DNA from 3 places in the Kocuria sp. HSID17590 genome. Region 1 is predicted to be linked to each of the others. Evidence: riboswitches for the same ligand, from Rfam matches in the RefSeq annotation. Region 1 holds a riboswitch; each other region holds the start of a gene.
The links. Region 1 has a riboswitch for thiamine pyrophosphate ahead of D8M39_RS11980 (ECF transporter S component). Riboswitches for the same ligand answer to the same signal wherever they lie in the genome.

Region 1 (6,996 bases):
ACCTCCTCGCCGTGTGGCTGACCGGTCGCACCCAGCGCGGTTCGCTGATGTTCTACCTCTCCGTCGTCCTGGTCACCGCCATCGTGGTGCCCCTCGTGGCACTGTTCTGGTACGAGACGCCCCCGCTGGCCGGGTTCCGCTACGGGGACTCCCTCGCCCAGGTGGCCACCGGCCTCGCCATGGTCGTGGCGGCACTGCTCGTCCTCACGGCGCGCAAGCGCTTCCTCGCGGTGCTGCTCGTCTCGGTCACCGGCTACGGCCTGGCACTGATCTTCGCCCTGCACGGCGCACCGGACCTCGCCCTGACCCAGACGCTGGTGGAGACCATCTCCCTGGTGGCCTTCGTGCTGGCCCTGCGCTCGCTGCCCGGACCGCTGTGGAACCGGAAGCCGGCCGGGCACCGCGTGTTCCGCGCCGTCTTCGCCGTGGTCTTCGGCGTGTTCATGATGGCCCTGGCGATGTTCTCCATTTCCTCGCGCAGCGCCGCGCGGATCTCCCTGGACCTGCCGAAAATGGCCTACGACCTCGGGCACGGGGCGAACGTGGTCAACGTGATCCTCGTGGACATCCGCGCGTGGGACACCATGGGTGAGATCACGGTGCTGACCGTGGCCGCCACGGGCATCGCGTCCCTGATCTTCGTGAAGGGCCGCGGCGACCGGCTGCGCAGCGAGCGCCAGCAGCTGGACCCGGCGGAGCTGAAGGCCATCCGCGGTGCCGACGCCGCGGCGCACTCGCCCCACGCGGACACCCAGCAGCTCAAGGTGGCCCGCCGCTTCTCCTCCCGCCCGGACGCGGATCCCTTCCTGCTGGCCGGGCGGACCCTGGCACCCGAGCGCCGCTCCATCATCTTCGAGGTGGTTGCCCGGCTGCTGTTCCACACGTTCATGATCGTGTCCCTCTACCTGCTCGTGGCCGGGCACAACCTGCCCGGCGGCGGCTTCGCGGGCGGGCTGATGGCATCCCTCGCGCTGACCCTGCGCTACCTGGCCGGCGGTCGCTACGAGCTCGAGCGGGCCACGCCCGTCAATGCCGGGTGGATGCTCGGCGCGGGCCTGGCGATCTCCTCGCTCTACGCGATCGCCCCGGTGTTCTTCGGCGGGGCCGTGATGGAGAGCTACACGTTCGAGTGGGACATGTGGGTCTTCGGCCACGTCAAGTTCGTCACCGCGGTGGTCTTCGACATCGGCGTCTACCTGATCGTGGTGGGTCTGGTCCTGGACGTCCTGCGCTCCCTGGGCGGGCGCATCGACGAGAGGATCGAGCGCACGGCCATGGAGTCGGAGAAGAAGCCCGCGGGCGGCGGGTCCAGGATCCGGCTGACCCGCAACGGCCCGGGCGTCTCGGCCACGCGCGTGGACGACCCGGACGCCCCCCGCGGATCGATGGTCAGCGCGGACGAGACCTCGGAGGTGCAGCGATGACCGTGAACGTCACGCTCCTGGTGGTCATGGGGGTGCTGTTCTCCGTGGGGGTCTACCTCCTGCTCGAGCGCTCGCTCACCCGTGTGCTGCTGGGCCTGATGCTGCTGACCAACGGCGCGAACCTGCTGATCCTGCACACGAGCGGCGAGCGGGGAGTGGCCCCGCTCTACGACTCCTCCCTGGACCCGGCCGAGTACTCGGACCCGCTGCCGCAGGCGATGGTCCTGACGTCCATCGTGATCTCCCTGGCCACCACGGCCTTCATCCTGAGCATGATCTGGCGCTCGTGGATCCTGGCCCGCCGGGACGAGATCCAGGACGACCTCGAGGACCGTCGCGTGGCCACGCAGTCCTCCTACGACGCCGAGGACGACGACGCCATGCCGCAGGACACCTCCGAGTTCAACCACGCGGACGCGCGGTTCGCCCCGGCACGGCACAACGAGGAAGAGGCGGCGGAATCACCGGGTCACCACAGGGCCGAGAAGCTCACGGACGGAAAGGAGCGGGACACGCATGAGTACTGATCCGGCGCAGCTCGCCCCTCTCGCGGTCCTGATCCCCTTCCTGGGGGCGGCCCTGAACTTCCTGATCGTCCACCGCAACGGCCTGCAGCGCGCCGTGACCATCGGCTCCATGTCGCTGACGCTGGTGCTCAACGCGGTCATCCTCGCGAACGTGTGGAACAGGGGTCCGCAGGTGGTGCACCTGGGGGACTGGGCGGCACCGTTCGGCATCGTGATGGTGGTGGACCAGCTCTCCGCGCTGATGCTCGTGGTCTCGGTGGTCGTCTCCCTCGCGGTGCTCGTCTACGCGGTGAGCGAGGGCGTGGCCAACGGCGACGACGAGGGCCCCATCTCGATCTTCTACCCCACCTACCTGATCCTGGTGGCGGGCGTGTCCAACGCGTTCCTCGCGGGGGACCTGTTCAACCTCTACGTGGGCTTCGAGATCCTGCTGACCGCGTCCTACGTGCTGCTGACCATGGGCGGCACCGCGCAGCGCATCCGCGCGGGCGTGACGTACGTCGTCGTCTCCGTGATCTCCTCGATCCTGTTCCTGATCTCCCTGGGCATGATCTACGGCGCCACGGGCACCGTGAACATGGCGGACCTCTCGGGCAAGCTCGCGGACCTGCCGGTGGGCACGCAGATGCAGCTGCACCTCATGCTGCTGATCGCGTTCGGGGTCAAGGCGGCCATCTTCCCGCTCTCGTTCTGGCTGCCCGACTCCTACCCCACGGCGTCCGCGCCGGTGACCGCCGTGTTCGCCGGGCTGCTGACCAAGGTGGGCGTGTACTCGATCATCCGCACGGAGACGCTGCTGTTCCCGGGGACGCAGATCAACGGCCTGCTGATGTGGGTGGCGCTGCTGACCATGCTGGTGGGCATCCTGGGTGCGCTCGCGCAGATCGACATCAAGCGCATGCTCTCGTTCACCCTGATCAGCCACATCGGGTACATGATCTTCGGCATCGCGCTGGGCACCCAGGCCGCGCTGGCCGCCGTCGTCTACTACATCGCGCACCACATCGTGATCCAGACCAGCCTGTTCCTGGTGGCCGGTCTCATCGAGCGCCGCGGCGGGTCCACCAACGTGGACCGCCTGGCCGGGATGCTCAAGATCTCCCCGCTGCTGGGCGTGCTCTACATGATCCCGGCGCTGAACCTGGGCGGCATCCCGCCGTTCTCCGGCTTCCTGGGCAAGGTGGGGCTGATCGAGGCCGGCGTGAGCACCGGGACGTGGTTGAGCTACCTGCTGGTGGGCGTGTCCGTGTTCGTCTCGCTGCTCACGCTCATGGCCCTGATCCGTGTGTGGAACCGCGTGTTCCTGCGCAGCGTCGACGACGCCGAGTACCCGGATCCCGTGCTGCGCGCCACCACCGCGGAGGGCCGGCGCCCCAGCACCTCGCGCGTGGTCGCCAGGAAGTCCGGCAGCCGGTTCTCGGGGAGGTCCCCGGTGGTGCTGCTGCCGCGGACCATGGTGGGTGCCACCTCGGCCCTGGTGGTGGTGGGCGTGGCTCTCACCGTCTTCGCGGGGCCGCTGTTCGACCTCGCGGAGAACGCCGCCGAGAACCTGGTGCACCCGGACCGCTACGTCAACGCCGTCCTGCACCCCGAGGGTCACGGCGGCGCAAGTGAGGAGAGTCGATGAGCACGTCCGCCGTGCGGCGCCGTTCGCGCAACTCCCTGCGCGCCGAGCTGCCGCTGATCCTGTGGCTCGTGGTGGTGTGGGGTGCACTGTGGGGTGACTGGAGCATCGGGAACCTGGTTTTCGGGCTGTTGCTCGCGCTGCTCGTCACCCGCCTGCTGACCCTGCCGCCCGTGCGCCTGTCCCGGCGCTTCAACGTGGTGCACTTCGCGCTGTTCGTGCCCACGTTTATCTGGCAGGTGGCCAAGGCCAGCTTCCACGTCTTCTGGCTTGCGGTCACGCAGGGCCCGCGGGTGCGCAACGCCGTGCTGCGGGTTCCCCTGCGCCAGAACAACGACCTGCTCATGACGGCCGTGGGCCACACGATGGCACTGATCCCCGGGTCCCTGGTGGTGGAGGTGGACCGTGGCAACGGGATCCTCTACTTCCACGTGCTGGACATCTCCACGCCGGAGCAGGCGGAGGCGTTCCGGCGCTCCGCACTGGACATCGAGGCCGCCTGGATCCGCATCATGGGCACGCGGGAGGACCTGAAGCTGCTGACCGTGGTCGGGGACCCCGACAACACGGAGGCCACCGGGGCGCTCGAGTCGCCCGCGCACGAGATGGACGAGGCCGGAACCGGCCACGGGGAGGAGCGCTCATGACAATGCTCGATGTCGCCGTGTGGCTGTGCGGGGCGATCCTCGCCCTGGCCGCCGCCGGAACCATCTACCGGCTGGCGAAGGGGCCCTCCCTGCTGGACCGTGTGATCGCCTCGGACGTGCTGCTCGCCATCGTGGGGGCGTGCCTGGCTGTGGACATGGTCTACAACCACCACACGAACAACATCATCCTGCTCGTGATCGTCTCCCTGGTGGGCTTCCTGGGCTCGGTCACGGTGGCGCGCAACGTGGGGCTGGACCGCTCATGAGCTGGCACACCGTCCTGGACGTGATCGCCCTGCTGTGCCTGGTGCTGGGCGCCCTGATGTCCCTGGCCGCCGCGATCGGCCTGGTGCGCTTCCCTGACCTGCTCTCGCGCATGCACGCGGGCACCAAGCCGCAGGTCTTCGGCCTGTTCCTCATGCTCACGGCCGTGGCGATCGAGAGCGGGGAGCCGCGCATGATCCCGCTGCTGATCCTCGCGTGGGTCTTCCAGCTGCTCACCGTGCCGGTCTCCGCGCACATGGTGGGCCGGGCCGCGTACCGTTCCAAGCACCTGCACGAGGAGAACCTCATGGAGGACGAGCTGCGGGACGTCGTGGCCCGGGCCGGGCACGAGGAATCACGCTGAGGACATAATTTCAGCGTAAACCGCACCCCGCACCGCCCGGCCACGCGCCGAGGTTCGTATGCTGGGGGAGGAAGCAGCACGCCGTCGGGCCCCAAGCGCCGTCGGCACTCGCGACGAGAAGGAGCACTTCATGAACAAGGCGATGGACATCCTCGGCACCGTGGCGTCCCTGGGCGGCGTGGCCCTCGCGAACAAGGGCCTGTCCGCCGTGTGGAAGCAGGTCACCGGCAACGAGCCCCCCGCCAAGAACCCGGACGAGGACGAGGCCTGGCGGGACATCATCCTGTGGGCCATGATCACCGGCGTGGTGGGCACCGTCATCAAGGTGGGAATCGCCCGCCAGGTGTCCAAGATGGAGTCCGAGAAGAAGGACTCTGGCAAGACCTCGCAGTCCGAGATCTGAGGAACCCCACCGGGCCGAGTGCCCGGGAGGTCCCGCACGCGAGGGCCGGGTACGCAGCGCACCCGGCCCTCGTGCGTGCCGTGGTCTAGACTGGCGGCACAACGACAGGGGAGCGCCACCGCGGCGCTGAGAGTGCGTGTGAGCGCAGACCCTCGAACCTGATCCGGTTCATACCGGCGCTAGGGAGTCGAGCATCTCAAGGACCCGTCCGCACCCGTGGACGCGAGCCTTCCCCTCCTGGAATCTTCAGGAGGATTCACATGACACAGCAGGTCCGCAACACGTCGGAGCGCGCGTCCCAGCCCAACCCGGGGCGGGGTGAGCCGCGCAGGAACGCCCCCCGGCAGCACTCGTGGCGGGTGGTGGACATCGTGGTCGCCTCCGTTCTCGCGGCGGTGTGCGCGGTGGTCTTCTGGCTGTGGTCCAACCTGCTCGCCCCGGCTGTCTCCGCCGGGTCCGTGGCGTACCCGCCCGCGGGCGGGCTCATCGTGGGCGGCTGGCTCGTGGCCGGCACGCTCGGTGCGCTGATCATCCGCAAGCCGGGTGCCGCGATCTTCTGCGAGCTGCTCGCGGCCGTGCTGGAGATGTTCCTGGGCACCCACGCGGGATGGCTCGTGGTCCTCTCCGGCGTGATCCAGGGCCTGGGGGTGGAGATCGTCTTCCTGCTGACCCGCTACCGCAGCTTCGGGCTCCTCACGGCCACAGCGGGCGGTGCGGTCTCCGGGCTTTTCCTCGCGGTGAGCGAGAACATCTTGTACAACTACGAGTGGGCCACGGACCAGAAACTGGTCTACGCCGTGTTCACCACGCTCTCCGGCGCCGTGATCGCCGGTGCCCTGATGTGGCTCGTGGTGCGTGCGCTGCAGGCCACGGGCGTCCTCAGCGCCCTCGCGTCCGGCGCCGCGCGCCGGCGATGACCGCGGCATCGGGCACCATCCCGGCGGGCGCGTCGGTCGGTCTCGAGAACTTCGGGTGGCACTACCCCGGGCGCCAGTACCCGAGCCTCGCGGGGGTGGACGCGCAGATCGGCGCTGGGGAGCGCGTGCTGCTCCTGGGCCCCTCCGGTGCGGGCAAGTCCACCCTGCTGCAGGCCCTGGCGGGTGTGGAGCAGGATCCGGACGGGCAGTCCCGCTCGGGTGGACTGACGGTCGACGGCGCCGACCCGCGCGACGTGCGGGGGGCCGTGGGTTTCATGCATCAGGATCCCGAGACGCAGGTGGTTCTCTCGCGGATCGGGGACGACGTCGCGTTCGGTCTCGAGAACCTCGCCGTCCCCCGCGAGCAGATCTGGCCGCGCGTCCACGAGGCCCTGGACAGGGTCGGTCTCCACTTCCCCCTCGAGCACTCCACCACGGCCCTGTCCGGCGGCCAGAAGCAGCGCCTGGCGCTCGCGGGGGTCATGGCCATGCGTCCGCGCCTGCTGCTGCTCGACGAGCCCACGGCCAGCGTGGACCACGAGGGGGCCGTGGAGCTGTGCCGGGCCGTGTCCCGGGCCGTCCGGGAGGACGGCACCACCCTGGTGGTCGTGGAGCACCGGGTTGCCCTGTGGGAACCGGTGGTGGAGCGGGTGATCGTGCTCGACGACCACGGCTCGGTGGCCTTCGACGGCCCCACCCGGGAGACCCTCCACGACGCCCGGGAGCTGCTGCAGGCGCAGGGCACGTGGGTTCCGGACTGGGTCCCGACGACGCGTCCGCCCGCCCACCGCGGAGCTGCCCAGGCGGGGGCGGTGGCCGCGGGCCC
Region 2 (6,996 bases), on a different contig from region 1:
CTCGATGATCTCGGCCGTGACCTTGACGTCGGCCAGGGTCTTGGAGTCGGAGGTGACCTTGTCCCCATCGACCAGCAGCAGCGCAGGAAGCTCTACGGTGCTGCCTGCCTCGCCGGCGACGCGGTCAAGGGTCACGAGGTCTCCTACGGAAACCTTCTCCTGGCGGCCGCCTGCGCGGACAATCGCGTACACCACTTGGGAACTCACTTCTCTCGACATCTATGGACTGCGTGTGTGGGTCGGGCGGACTCCTGGATGCTGCGAATGTCGAGTCAGCCCGCTGCGGTGGTCGAGGACCGACCGCGTGCCACGTGGCTGTCGCATCAGAACAGGGTGTTCGCCCGAGTGTGCCGCCCTCGCGTGCGGATCATGGATATGACGCACAGCGATGCCCGGCACCGACAGCCCAGACTACCCGATGCGGGGAAGTCACGCCAATCACCCCTCCGTGCCGCTCCCCCGCGCGGTCTGGGCGAAGAACGCCAGTTCGAGCCGGCACGCCCGCAGGAACGCACGCCGCATCGCGGAGCGGGTCGCGGGGTTGGCCACGGCGGCCGCACGGTCCACGGCGCGGCGCACCGTCTCGGTGGCCGCCTGGAACCCCGAATCGCTGTACGTGGCGAGCCAGTCCGCGTACGGATGCTCTTCCCACCCCACCGCGCGGGCACGCTCCATGAGCTCGGTCCCCACGTGCGCGTAGAGCCAGTAGCACGGCAGGATGGCCGCCGCTCCCACGGCGAAGCCGTCCTGCCCGGTGCGGGCCAGCAGGAAGTCCGCGTAGGCGCTCGTGGTCTCGGACGGCTCGTGGGGTGCCCGCCCACCCAGGCGGGCCCGGTGCAGGGCGGACTCCGCGGTGACCACCGATGCCGAGGCGGACGCGAAGTGCTCCCGGGTGTCCTCGTCCGGTGCGGCCGCCGCGAGCAGGGCCAGTGCGCGCGAGTAGTACTCGAGGTACTGCATGTCCTGGTCCAGGTACCACTCGAACGCCTCGCGCCCCAGGGTGCCGTCGCCCAGGCCCCGCACGAAGTCCAGCTGCGCGATCTGCTCCCTGATATCGGCGCTGTCCGCCCACAGCGCGTCCGTGAACCGCTCGCCCAGGACCGCTGCCGCGTCGTCGTCGGCGGCGTCGTCGTCGGCGCAGGCCGCGGCCAGGAACTGCGGGTCCGTGACCAGGGCCTGGACGTGGTGCATGTGGTGCACCGGGCCGTTGCCGTGGCCCACGTGCAGGGTGTCCGCTGTGCGCAGCGCGCCGCGCAGCCACGCGCGGGCCGCGCCGATGCCCCCGGCCCAGTCCCCCGTGCGGGCCACCACGGTGGCCACGGCGGAGGAGAGCGAGCAGCCCGTGCCGTGGGTGTTGCGGGTGACCACGCGCAGTCCGGTGAACTCGGCCACCGGCTCGTGGACGCCCGGGACCACGAGGGCGTCCGGGGTGAGCTCGCCGCCCAGGTGACCGCCCTTGACGAGCACGCGCGTGCCGAAGGTATCGGCGACGGTGCGGCCCTGCGCGAGCGCCTCGTCCCACGTGGTGGCCACGGGGCGCTCCGCGAGCACCGCCAGCTCCGGGAGGTTCGGGGTGATCAGGTCCGCGGCTGGCAGGAGGCCGCGCAGAGCCTCCTCCGCCTCGGGCTCCAGCAGCCGCCCGCCCGCGGTGGCGACCATCACGGGGTCGACCACGACCACGGGGGCGCGACCGGCCGCGAGCCACTCCCGGACCGTCTCGATGACGTCCACGGAGCCGAGCATCCCCACCTTCACGGCGTCGAGCTCGACGTCGTCCGAGACCGCGTCCAGCTGCGCGCGCAGGACGTCGACGGGAGGGGTGTGCACGCTGCGCACGCCCTGCGTGTTCTGGGCGACCACGGCGGTGACGACGCTGAGACCGTAGCCGCCCATCGCGGCGATCGACTTCAGGTCCGCGGCGTGGCCGGCACCGCCGGTGGGGTCCGTCCCGGCGATCGACAGGACGCGGGGAACGGTGAGGACGGGTGTGCTGGAGACGGGCGTGGTGGCCACGACATTCCCTTCGCTAGTGCGAGCTAGATCAGGTTCGACGGGTGTGTTCTCAGCCGCGTGGCGCGGCACCCCGTGTGTGCTCCACCGATCATGCCACAGGGGCGCCCGGATCCCTCCGGACGCCCCTGTGGCATCGCGTCACCTCCCGCACCCGTGGGGCGCGGCGGCGCTCACTCGCCCTTGCGGGTCATCGTGATGTCCTGGGCCTTCACGCCCACGCCCACCACGGTGGGCTGCCCGTCCGTGGCCACGGCCTTCTTCGAGCCGGTGGCCGCCGCGGTGAAGCGGCTGACGGTGGACTTCTGCGCCTCGTACTCCTGGGTGGTCACGCTCGCGGTGCCGGGAGCCGCCGCCGGTGCCACCGCTCGGCGCGAGCCACGACGACGCCGCGCCGGCGCCGGCGTCTCGGCCGTCGGCTGGGCGGTGGTGGCGGTCCGGTTGCCCGAGGTGCCATTGTCCGAGGCGCCGATGTCCGAACGGCCGCCGGAGGGTGCGGTGGCCGCCGAGGCCTTCGCGTCCGCGTTCCGACGATTGCCCTTGTCGGCGCCGCTCTCCTGCGCACCGTTGCCGCGGCCGCCGGTGCTCCGGTCGGCCGTGTCGCCGCCGGCAGTGTCACGACCGCCGTTGTCCCGACCGGTGTTCTCACGGGACCCGCCGTCGCGTCCTCCACGGCGGCTGCCCTGGCGAGACCCGCCCCGGCTGTTGGACGAGCGGCTGCGGGAGTTGCCCCCGCGCGAACCGGAATCCTCGGAGCCCTTGCCCTCGGAACCGTCGGAGTTCTCGGAGTCCGGCGCACCGGATCCGCCGCGGTTCTTCCCCGACGGCGCGGAGTCACCGGAGGTCTCCTCCGTGAACGCCGCCGTCAGCGAGTCCAGCGAGAGCGATTCCGAGGAGTCTCCGTCCGCGCCGGAGCGGTCTTGGCCGGACTGTTCCTGCGGGAGCTCGATGACCTCGCCGTGGATCGTCACGCTGGAGGAGCTGTCGGCGTCCTCGGAGGAGTTCCCGGCATCCGCCGAGCTGTCCTGCTGGTTGCCGTTCTCCTCGCCCTGGGGCCCGCGGCCCCGGCTGCGCTTGCCGCGGCGCTTCTTCCGGCGGCGGCCGCCCTCGGACTCGCCGTCCGAGGTGCCACGGTGGTCCGAGTTCCCGTGGGTGTCCCCGGAGCCGTGGGCCTCGGACGTACCGTGCGTGTCCGAGTCCTGCCGGTTCTGCCCGCCACCCTGCTGGGTGTCCTCGGCACCGGAACCGTGCTGCGCGGCGTCGTCGTCCTCGTGCGCGGACGCGGAGGCGATGCTCGCGAGCGCGGCGCGGGTGGCCTCGGCGCGGGCCTGGTTCTCCTGCTCCTCGGAGCCGCCGCCGCGGTTCTGGGACCGGGAACGGTCCTGCTGCTGGTTGCCCTGGGGCTTGCCGGAGCGCGAGCGCTTGCGCTCGTTGCGGTTGCCGCGGTGGTCCGCGGGGGCGGCGCTGGAGCGGCCCTTGAGCGGGTGGTCGTGGACGACGACGCCGCGTCCCGCGCACTCCTCGCACGGCTCCGAGAAGACCTCGAGCAGCCCGGTGCCCATGCGCTTGCGCGTCATCTGCACGAGACCCAGCGAGGTCACCTCGGCCACCTGGTGCTTGGTGCGGTCCCGGCCCAGGCACTCCACGAGCCGGCGCAGCACGAGGTCGCGGTTGGACTCGAGCACCATGTCGATGAAGTCGACCACGATGATCCCGCCGATGTCCCGCAGCCGCAGCTGGCGCACGATCTCCTCGGCGGCCTCCAGGTTGTTCTTGGTGACGGTCTCCTCGAGGTTGCCGCCGGAGCCCGTGAACTTGCCCGTGTTGACGTCCACCACGGTCATGGCCTCGGTGCGGTCGATCACCAGGGAGCCGCCGGAGGGCAGGAACACCTTGCGCTCCAGTGCCTTGTGGATCTGCTCCTCCACGCGCATGTGCTCGAAGAGGTCCTCGTCCTCGGTCCAGCGGTGCAGCCGGTCCAGCAGGTCCGGGGCCACGTAGGTCACGTAGGCCTCGATGTTGTCCCACGCCTGCTCGCCCTCGACCACCATGGCGGTGAAGTCCTCGTTGAAGACGTCGCGGACGGTCTTGATGGTCAGGTCCGGCTCCGCGTAGAGCATCTCCGGGGCGAGCGTCTTGGTGGACGCCGCCTTCTCCTGGATCTGCTCCCACTGGGACCGCAGCCGGTTGATGTCGTTGGTCAGCTCGGTCTCGGAGGCGCCCTCCGCGGCGGTGCGCACGATCACGCCCGCGCCCTCGGGCAGCCGGTCCTTGAGGATCTTCTTCAGCCGCTGGCGCTCGACGTCCGGCAGCTTGCGGGAGATGCCGGTCATGGAACCACCGGGCACGTACACGAGGTAGCGGCCGGGCAGCGAGACCTGGCTCGTCAGGCGGGCACCCTTGTGGCCCACCGGGTCCTTGGTGACCTGCACGAGGACGGTGTCCCCGGACTTCAGGGCGTTCTCGATCTTGCGGGGCTTCTTGCCGAGCTCGGCGGCGTCCCAGTCCACCTCACCGGCGTAGAGCACGGCGTTGCGGCCGCGCCCGATGTCCACGAACGCCGCCTCCATGGACGGCAGCACGTTCTGCACCTTGCCCACGTACACGTTGCCGATCAGGGAGTCCTGCTGCGTGTGGGAGACGAAGTGCTCCGCGAGGATGCCGTCCTCCAGCACGCCGATCTGGATCCGGTTCTCCTTCTGGCGCACGAGCATCGTGCGCTCCACGGACTCGCGGCGCGCGAGGAACTCGGCCTCTGTGATCACGTGGCGCTTGCGGCCGAACTGACGGGACTCGCGGCGCCGCTGGCGCTTGGCCTCCAGGCGCGTGGAGCCCTTGACGCCCACGACCTCGTCAGGGCCGGTGCCCTCGGAGCCGCCGCGGGGGGCGCGCACGCGGGTCACGGAGCCGTCGGAGTCGTCCACGAGCTCCATGTCCTCCTCGCCACGGCGCCGACGACGACGCCGCTTGCTGGAGGCGCTGCCCGACTCGTCCTCGTCCTCGTGGTCGCCGCGGGCGGCACGCTCGGCCTCCCGCTGCGCCTCGCGCTCCTGGGCGGCCTCGCGCAGGCGGGCGGCCTGCGCCTCGGCGGCCTTGCGGATCTCGTCCGGGTCCGGGGCGTGGAACATCAGGGACGCACCGGGACCGAAGGCGCCGAAGTCTTCCTGCGTGGGGGGCTCGGTCTCCTCCTCGGACTCCTCCTCAGTGACCTCGACGGTCACGTTCTCGACGACCTCGACCGTCTCGGCCGCCTCACACTGCTGCGCGGACTCCGACGGCGTGGCCTCGCCCTGAGCCGCACCAGCGTCCGTGGGCGTTGCCGCGGGCTCCTGCGACGCGGCACCGAGGGCGGCGGCGGCCTTGGTGTCCCCCGCGGGGACCTCGCCGACCGTGGCCGGGGCGGCGCTCTCCTCGTCGGTGGCCTGCGCCTCGGTGGCCTGCGTTTCGGTGGTCCGCCCTTCGGTGGCCTCGACGGAAGCCGTCTCGACGGCAACCTCAGCGGCGGCGTCATCCGCATCGCTGGGCTCCGGCGCGGTGCCCTCGGGTGCCGGAGCCGAAGGCTCGGCGGCGACCGCGGCGGCGTCGTCCGCCACAGAGGCGGCGGGCTCGGGGCTTGCGGCGGCGTCCTGTTCAACGGGGGTGGAGGCCGCGGCCTCCAGCGGGGACTGGGAGTTTTCCTGCTCAGATTCCATGTGTGGTTGTGCTCCTGCTCGGGGCACCGCCCGCACCCGGGCCCGAGGTGTGCTCGGTCGGTCGAGCCGGTGTTCTCCACGCGGCCGCCGGAAGTCGAGTTCGTACCCGCGGGCGCGGCGTGTGTCACGCGCGCCGTCCACGGGCCGGCGGATGCCCGAGCCGCTGGGTCCTGGGGACCGCGGACTTGACCGGTGCGGACGCGCTCGATCCTCTGAGAGCCGCGGGTCCGCGCCGATGACGATCGGTGCTCCTGCCGGGCCGGGTCCTCATGTGCGGCTGAGGGCCGACCACCTGCAGTATCTCACAGTCGTCCCCGTCACCGCGCATTCCGCGTGGCCCAGCGCACACGTTCGTCCTGGGCGTGATCCCGGCGGCGGGCACTGCCCACCCGGGACCGGCGGTGCGCCGAGGGGACCCCCACGCGGGTGGTCTACCATCGGGCGCGTGAGCTCAACATCCCCCGCACCAGCCGCACACCCCCACGATCCGGTCCGGGACCACGTGCCCGTGCCCGTTCCCCGGGCGGACCGCGCCTGGGCGTGGCTCGCCGTCGTGTGCTCCGTGGTGGGCTTCGCCGCCTCCGCCGTGCTCGTGGCCGAACGGCTGGCGATCTTCCAGGACGCGGGCCACCGCTCGAGCTGCGACTTCAACTCGTGGCTCTCGTGCGGCACCGTGATGCGCACCCCGCAGGCGGAGCTCTTCGGCTTCCCCAACCCGTTCATCGGCATCGTGGCCTACGCCGTGGTGCTCGCGGTGGCCGTGGGGGTGCTCGCCGGCGCCCGGTACGCGCGCTGGTACTGGGTGCTGCTGTGGCTGGGCACCGCGGCGGGCTCCGTGTTCACCCTGTGGCTGTGGTGGCAGACCACCTTCCACATCAACGCCCTGTGCCTCTACTGCATGATCGTGTGGTGCGCCCAGACCCTGCTGCTCGCGCACACCACCGCCCGGATGCGCCAGGCCGGGATCCTCGGCTCCTCCCCGCGCGGGATGGACTCCGGACTCTCCGCGTGGGCGTGGTTCAGCGGCATCGCCGCCCTGGTGGTGGTCTTCGGCGTGATCGCCGTGCGCTTCGCCACGGTCATCTTCGGCTGAGCACCCCGAACACCCGAGCGCTCTCTCGACCTGGGCGCCCTGACCACCTGAGCACCCCCGCTGGACGCCCGACACCGGACGACGACGGCGCGCCGCGAGCTCCCGGAGCATGTCCAGGGGGCCGCGGCGCGCCGTCGTCGTCTCTGCGGACCGGGGTCCGCGTCCTGTCGGCGGGTGAGAGCCGGTCAGCCGAACCAGATG
Region 3 (6,996 bases), on a different contig from region 1:
GGGCTGTGCCACTCGAAGATCCTGGTGGTGGACGACAACATCGGCTTCGTGGGCGGCTTCAACATCGGCTCGATGTACTCCCGGCGCTGGCGCGACACCCACATCCGGGAGATCGGCCCGGCGGTGTGGGGACTGCGCAACGCCATCGCTGCCGTGTGGAACGAGGACCGCGCCCCGGAGCACGCGATCGAGTGGATCCCGCCCAAGAACTGGGATCCGGAGGTGCGCGTCTCGCCGAACCTCCCCATCCAGCTGGTGTATCCCATCCGCGGCATGTACTTGAGCGCGATCGAGCGGGCCAGGGACCACATCTGGATCAACACCCCGTACTTCGTGCCGGACCAGCAGATCCTGGACACGCTCCTGGCCGCCGCCCGCCGCGGTGTGGACGTGCGGATCATGGTGCCCAAGGACTCGAACCACATCGTGGCGGACTGGGTCTCCCGGGGCTTCTACGGCCAGCTGCTGGAGGCCGGGGTGACCATCCTGCTGTATGCGGCGTGCATGATCCACTCCAAGACCGCCACGATCGACGGCGAGTGGTCCACCGTGGGCACCGCCAACCTGGACCGGCTCTCCCTGTCCTTCAACTACGAGACCAACGTGGAGATCGTGGACAAGGACTTCGCCGCGGAGATGGAGAAGGTCTTCCTCTCGGACAGCACACACTGCGACGAGCTGACCTCGCCGGCGTGGCGTGACCGCCACCCCATGGCGCGGGTGGCCGAGGTGGTGCTCGCGCCGCTGCGGCCCCTGATGTGATCCGGGAGACCTGAGGGGACGACGCCGCCGCGTTCCGGCACCCACGCCGGTCGCCTCGTCGCCGGGGCCCGATCTGCGCCTCCACCCGGGCCTCCACCCGGAGCCAGGATCCGCCTGCTCGTCTCCGCACGACGCCGCCGCGCCCCACGAACGGGGCGCGGCGGCGTCGTCCTGCCCGGCTCAGACCTGCGAGAGGTGACCGCGCAGCGTGGTGGCGGTGTACTGGGTGCGGAACAGGCCGCGGCGCTGCAGCTCCGGGACCACGAGGTCCACGAAATCGGCGAGGGAGTCCGGCTGCACGGGCGGCATGAGGTTGAAGCCGTCCGCACCACCCTTCTCCAGCCACTCCTGCATCTGGTCGGCGATGCTCTGCGGCGTGCCCACCATGGTGCAGTGCCCGCCGCCGGCGGCCAGGCGCCCGAGCAGCTGCCGGACGGTGGGGTTCTCGGCCTCGACGATGCGCAGGATGGTGCCGTAGCGCCCCTGCGGACCGGTGAACTTCTCCAGGGGCGGCAGCGGGGGAACGGGCGCGTCCAGCTCCCACTGGGAGCAGTCCTGCTCCACGAACGTGGAGAGCTGCGCGAGGGACTGCTCCACGGGCAGCAGCCGGTCCACGCGGTCCTGCTTGGCGAGGGCCTCCTCGTGGGTGCGGCCCACGTAGGTCACGAGTCCCGGCATCACGACGACGGCGTCCGGGTCCCTCCCCGCCCTGCTCACCTCGGCCTTCACGGCCGCGTAGTACTCCTGCGCGGCAGGGAGGTCGTACGCCACCGCGTATATGCCTTCAGCAACATCTCCGGCCAGAGCCTTGCCCGGTCCGGACGCGCCCGCCTGGAACAGCACCGGCTCGCCCTGCGGGCACGGCGGGACGGTCAGCGGGCCGTCCACCAGGAAGTGGCGACCCTCGTGGTTCACGGGGTGCAGCTTGGCGGGGTCCGCCCACTGGCCCTCCCGGTCCGCGGTGACGGCGTCCGTGTCCCAGCTGGCCCACAGCGCGCGGGCCACCTCCACGAACTCACGCGCCCGCTCGTAGCGCTCGTCCTTGGGCGGCATGGCCGCGTAGCCGTGGTTGCGGGCCTCTGCGTCCCACATGGAGGTCACCACGTTCCACCCGGCTCGACCGCCGGAGATGTGGTCCAGGGATGCGAGCATCCGTGCGGCGTGGAACGGGGTGAAGAACGTGGAGGACACCGTGCACACCAGGCCGATGCGCTCGGTGGCCCGCGCCATCGCGGACAGCGTGGTCAGCGGTTCCAGCGCCCAGTGCGGGCCGTCCGCCACGGGTCCCACGCTGTGCCCGTCCGCGAAGAACACGGCGTCGAACAGGCCGCGCTCGGCGAGCTGCGCGAGCTCCTCGTAGTAGGTGATGTCGGTGAGGCGCTCCACCGAGGAGTCCGGCGCACGCCACGCGGCCTGGTGGTGGCCCGCGCCGTAGAGGAACGCGTTGAGATGCAGCTGGCGGCCGGGCCTGCCCGCGGACGACGCCGCAGCCGCTGTCTCCGGCGCCGGATCGGATTCGTGGGTGGTTGCCGACGGCTCGTCTCCCGCGGGTGCGGTACGAGCGGGACCGGGCGAAGCGGCGTCGTCGTGCTCGGAAGGTGCCGCCATGTCAGTCCACCACCAGCCCGCCGTCGACCACCAGGTTCTGCCCGGTGACGCCGCGGGACCAGTCCGAGGCGAAGAACAGGGCGGTGTCCGCGAACTCCTCCGGGGTGGTCACGCGGCCCAGGGGAGTGCCGGCGGCGATGAAGTCGAAGACCTCGTCCGGGGTGGCCGCACTCGCGTCCGTGGTGCGCAGCAGACCGCCGGAGATCATGTTCACGGTGATGCCCTGCGGGCCGAGGTCCTTCGCGGCGGTGCGCGTGAGGGAGAGCAGGGCCGCCTTGGCCGCGGTGTAGTCGTGGTAGGGGACCACCGGGTTCTGGAAGAGGTTGGTGCCGATGTTGATGATCCGGCCCTCGCCCGCCTCCGCCATGCCCGGGACCACCGCCTGCATCACGTTCAGACCGCCCACCACGGCGCCCTCGAACTGCTGGGTCAGGTTCTCGGCGGTGAGGGTGTCCAGGGTGGGGCGGGCGTCCCCGTTGAAGCTGAAGTCCACCAGCGCGTTGTTCACCGCCACCGTGATGGGTGCGCCGAAGTGCTCCCGCGCCCGCGCGACCATGTCCCGGACCTGCTGGGCGTCGGTCACGTCCGCGCAGACGGCCAGGGCCCAGTCCTCCCCGAGTTCCTGGACGAGCGCGTTCGCCCGCTCCTCGCTCGAGTGGTAGTTCACGACGACGCGCGCGCCCTCCCGGGCGAAGGCCCGGCTGAGGTGCTCCCCCAGCCCGCGGGCTCCGCCGGTGACCAGGACGATGGTGTTCTCGATCCGCATGCTCACTCCTGTGGCTCACGGCGAAGAAAGCGGTGCGCCACTGCTGCGGGCCCCGTGACATCCCTTCGCCAGTACTAACTGGACAGGTTCGACGGGTGTCATCTCAGCCGCTGCGGTCCTTGCTCCGAACGCCTCGACGGGCGGACGGAGCGGGACGGGCAACGGCACCCCGTGTCACTGGGGCCAGTGTAGCCAGAGGGCGCTCCGGCGGGAACGGGCGCGCCGCGACTGCTACCCTTGCTGGCTGGTGTGCCGGGAAGTCTGGTCGGCGAAGTGCAAGTGATGCCCGTCGACAGTGGAGACCTCCATGCCCTCGCACCACCCCCGTACACATGACACCCCTGCCACGGCTCTGCCCGAGACCGCCGGAACGAGCGACTCCGCAGTGCAGGACCCGTTGACGCACGACCCCGCGTCCGGCGGCCCCTTCTCCCGCCTCCAGACCGCTCTCCGCAGGGAGACCGTCGCGGGAATCCTCCTGGTCGCCGCTGCGGCCCTCGCCATTGTCTGGGCCAACTCACCCTTTGCGGAGAGCTACTTCGCCCTGCGGGACCTCGAGGTCGGCTACGAGCCCTGGCACCTGCGCCTGAGCCTCGGGGCGTGGGCCGCTGACGGTCTGCTCGCGATCTTCTTCTTCCTGGTGGGGCTGGAGCTCAAGCGGGAGTCCGTCTCGGGGGATCTGCGGGACCTCGGGAAGGCGGCGGTGCCGATCGCGGCGGCCGTGGGCGGCGTCGTCGTCCCCGCCCTGATCTACGCGGCGGTGAACCTGGCGAGCCCCGAGACCCTGGGCGGCTGGGCGATCCCCACCGCCACGGACATTGCCTTCGCGGTGGCCGTGCTCGCGATCGTGGGCTCGCACCTGCCGCCCGCGCTGCGGCTGTTCCTGCTCACGCTCGCCGTGGTGGACGACCTCCTGGCGATCACCATCATCGCGGTCTTCTACACGGAGGGGGTCAGCGTCCCGCCGCTGCTCCTGGCGCTCGTCCCGCTCGCGGTGTTCGCCGTCCTCACGCACCGGTTCCCTCGCTTCTTCGCGCACCGCGCGTGGGCCGCGTGGGTGATCCTGGTGCCGCTGGCCGTGGTCACGTGGGCGCTCGTCCACGAGGCCGGGATCCACGCCACGGTTGCCGGCGTGCTGCTGGGTTTCGCGGTGCCGGTCATGGCGGCCAAGAACTCCGCGGAGCCCGTGGAGCTGGCCGAGCACCTGGAGCACCGGGTCCGCCCGCTGTCCGCGGGGTTCGCGGTGCCCGTCTTCGCGTTCTTCTCCGCGGGTGTCGCGGTGGGCGGCTGGGGCGGGCTGACGACGGCGCTCGCGGCCCCCGTCACGCTCGGCATCGTCGCGGGGCTCGTGCTGGGCAAGCCGCTGGGCATCATGGGTGCCACGTGGCTCACCACCAGGCTCACGGGCGGCAGGCTGGACCCCTCGATCCGGTGGATCGACCTGCTCGGGATCGCGCTGCTCGCGGGCATCGGGTTCACGGTGTCCCTGCTGATCTCGGAACTCAGCTTCGACCCCGCCGCGGACGCGGGTGACCAGGCGAAGGTGGCGATCCTGACGGCGTCGGTCCTGGCCGCCGTCCTGGCGGGTGCGCTGCTGGCGTGGCGCAACCGGCGCTACCGCCAGGCACCTCTGCCTGTGCCCGGGAAGGACGCCGTCCAGGCGTAGGCACCCAAGCCACGGCGGCGTACGACGAGGGCCCCGGAAAGCCGGAGCCCTCGTCGGGCGATGCGTCGTGGCGAACGCGCCCGGCGTCGTCGGCACCGGTCACGAACGGTCTCAGCCCTCGCGCCACCACGAGTCCGCCGGGGTGACCGGCACGGTGCGCTTGTGGCGGGAGCGCAGGTAGATCTGCTCGAGCTTCTCCGCGACCTCCGCGGGGACGTCCTTGCCCTCGAGGTAGTCGTCGATGTTCTCGTACGTGAGCCCCAGCTCGTCCTCGTCCGTGCGTCCGGGGCTGTCGTTGAGCAGGTCCGCGGTGGGGACCTTGCCCACGAGCTGCTCGGAGGCCCCCAGGTACTCCAGGACCTGCCGGTTCTGCCGCTTGTTCAGCCCGGCCAGGGGCAGCAGGTCCGCGCCGCCGTCCCCGAACTTGGTGAAGAACCCGGTGATGGACTCGGCGGCGTGGTCCGTGCCGATCACGAGCAGGCTGTGGTCCCCGCCCACCGCGTACTGGGCGGTCATCCGCACGCGCGCCTTGGTGTTGCCGCGCGTGAAGTCGGTGAGCTGCTCGCCGGTTGCCGCGGCGTAGGCGGCCTCGAACCCGTCGACGGCCGGAGCGACGTCGTACGTGACCACCCTGTCCGGTTCGATGAAGGCGAGCGCGGCCTGGGCATCGGCCTCGTCGTGCTGCGTGCGGTAGGGCAGGCGCATGGCCACGAACTCCGCGGGCACCTCGTCCTCGCGCAGCTTCTCCACGGCCAGCTGCGCGAGCCGGCCCGCCAGCGTGGAGTCCACACCGCCGCTGATGCCCAGCACGAACCCCTTGGTGTGCGTCGCCCGGAGGTAGTCCGCCAGGAAGTCCACGCGCCGCGCCGCCTCCCGCTCCGGGTCGATCCGCGGGGAGACGCCGAGCTCGGCAATGATCTGTGCCTGCAATTCACGCATGCGGCCATGCTAGCGAGCGCGTGTTTCCGGCGCGTGACGGTTTCGCCCCGGCTCTGGGGGTTGACGACGACGCCGCCCGCGCCCTGCCACACGCCGGTTGCCCTGGCGGCGGGCCGCGGCACCGGGCCCGCGTCTCCCGGGCAGGCTGGTGAGGGGTGGAGGCTCTCGCCGGGCGGGCCCCGCCCGCGAACCGGACCGGCCGCACACGGCGGGCGAACGGCGTCGTCGTGAGATGCTGACCACATGAGCGAAAACACCTACGAAACCATCCTGGTCCGCCGCGAGGGGCGCGTGGGCGTCATCACCCTGAACCGCCCCAAGGCGTTGAACGCGCTGAACGAGCAGACCATGAACGACGTCGTCGCCGCGGCCACCGAGCTGGACCGCGATTCCGCGATCGGGGCGATCGTGCTGACCGGGTCCGAGAAGGCCTTCGCCGCCGGCGCGGACATCAAGGAGATGGGCTCCAAGACCGCCTCGGACATGTACCGCGAGGACTACTTCGCCGCGTGGGACGGCTTCGCGCGGCTGCGGACGCCGAAGATCGCGGCGGTCGCGGGCTACGCACTCGGCGGCGGCTGCGAGCTCGCAATGATGTGCGACATCATCCTCGCCGCGGACACCGCCAAGTTCGGGCAGCCGGAGATCACCCTGGGCGTCATCCCGGGGATGGGCGGCACGCAGCGGCTCACCCGCGCGGTGGGCAAGGCCAAGGCCATGGACCTGATCCTCACCGGCCGCCAGATGGACGCCGAGGAGGCCGAGCGCTCCGGACTCGTCTCCCGCGTGGTCCCCGCCGACTCCCTGCTGGACACCGCACTGGAGGTCGCCGCGAAGATCGGCGGCATGTCCAAGCCCGCCACGCAGCACGCCGTGGAAACGGTCAGCGCCGCGTACGAGACCACCCTCGCCGCCGGCCTGCAGTACGAGCGCAGGGTCTTCCACGGGCTGTTCTCCACGAAGGACCAGAAGGAGGGCATGGCGGCCTTCGCCGAGAAGCGCAAGGCGAACTTCTCGCACGAGTGAGGTGCTGACCTCGGACGCGTGAGCCCCGTCCTGGGCGGGTGAGCCGCGCCGGCTGGGCCCGTGGGTGGACACGCGCCAGGCCCTACCCGTCGACGACGCCGCGCCCCGGTGAGCTGCCGCGCTCGCCGGGGCGCGGCGTCGTCGTCATCCCCGAGGCGCTGCAACAACGGAGCAAGCGCGGAAATCGGGCGCTCCTGGTGCGTTTGCTCAGTTTTTACAGGGCCGCAGC

Region 2: it holds a riboswitch for thiamine pyrophosphate, as region 1 does, so the genes downstream of both, D8M39_RS09520 (bifunctional hydroxymethylpyrimidine kinase/phosphomethylpyrimidine kinase) here and D8M39_RS11980 (ECF transporter S component) in region 1, are expected to answer to the same signal.
Region 3: it holds a riboswitch for thiamine pyrophosphate, as region 1 does, so the genes downstream of both, D8M39_RS09270 (3-oxoacyl-ACP reductase) here and D8M39_RS11980 (ECF transporter S component) in region 1, are expected to answer to the same signal.

The regions. Positions count from the first base shown of each region.
Region 1 covers NZ_RBMB01000050.1:4,793-11,788, forward strand. The annotation lists gene D8M39_RS11945 (Na+/H+ antiporter subunit A) at 1-1,424, shown strand, start outside; gene D8M39_RS11950 (Na(+)/H(+) antiporter subunit C) at 1,421-1,951, shown strand; gene D8M39_RS11955 (Na+/H+ antiporter subunit D) at 1,941-3,578, shown strand; gene D8M39_RS11960 (Na+/H+ antiporter subunit E) at 3,575-4,222, shown strand; gene D8M39_RS11965 (monovalent cation/H+ antiporter complex subunit F) at 4,219-4,488, shown strand; gene mnhG (monovalent cation/H(+) antiporter subunit G) at 4,485-4,850, shown strand; gene D8M39_RS11975 (DUF4235 domain-containing protein) at 4,981-5,253, shown strand; TPP riboswitch at 5,350-5,456, shown strand; gene D8M39_RS11980 (ECF transporter S component) at 5,514-6,170, shown strand; partial or broken gene D8M39_RS11985 (energy-coupling factor ABC transporter ATP-binding protein) at 6,167-6,996, shown strand, end outside.
Region 2 covers NZ_RBMB01000025.1:9,117-16,112, forward strand. The annotation lists gene rplU (50S ribosomal protein L21) at 1-195, opposite strand, end outside; gene D8M39_RS09520 (bifunctional hydroxymethylpyrimidine kinase/phosphomethylpyrimidine kinase) at 439-2,013, opposite strand; TPP riboswitch at 2,001-2,096, opposite strand; gene D8M39_RS09525 (Rne/Rng family ribonuclease) at 2,184-5,702, opposite strand; gene D8M39_RS09530 (vitamin K epoxide reductase family protein) at 6,148-6,795, shown strand; gene ndk (nucleoside-diphosphate kinase) at 6,981-6,996, opposite strand, start outside.
Region 3 covers NZ_RBMB01000024.1:3,917-10,912, reverse strand. The annotation lists gene D8M39_RS09280 (phosphatidylserine/phosphatidylglycerophosphate/cardiolipin synthase family protein) at 1-762, shown strand, start outside; gene D8M39_RS09275 (LLM class flavin-dependent oxidoreductase) at 943-2,370, opposite strand; gene D8M39_RS09270 (3-oxoacyl-ACP reductase) at 2,372-3,136, opposite strand; TPP riboswitch at 3,180-3,318, opposite strand; gene nhaA (Na+/H+ antiporter NhaA) at 3,444-4,802, shown strand; gene nadE (ammonia-dependent NAD(+) synthetase) at 4,914-5,741, opposite strand; gene D8M39_RS09255 (enoyl-CoA hydratase) at 5,985-6,767, shown strand.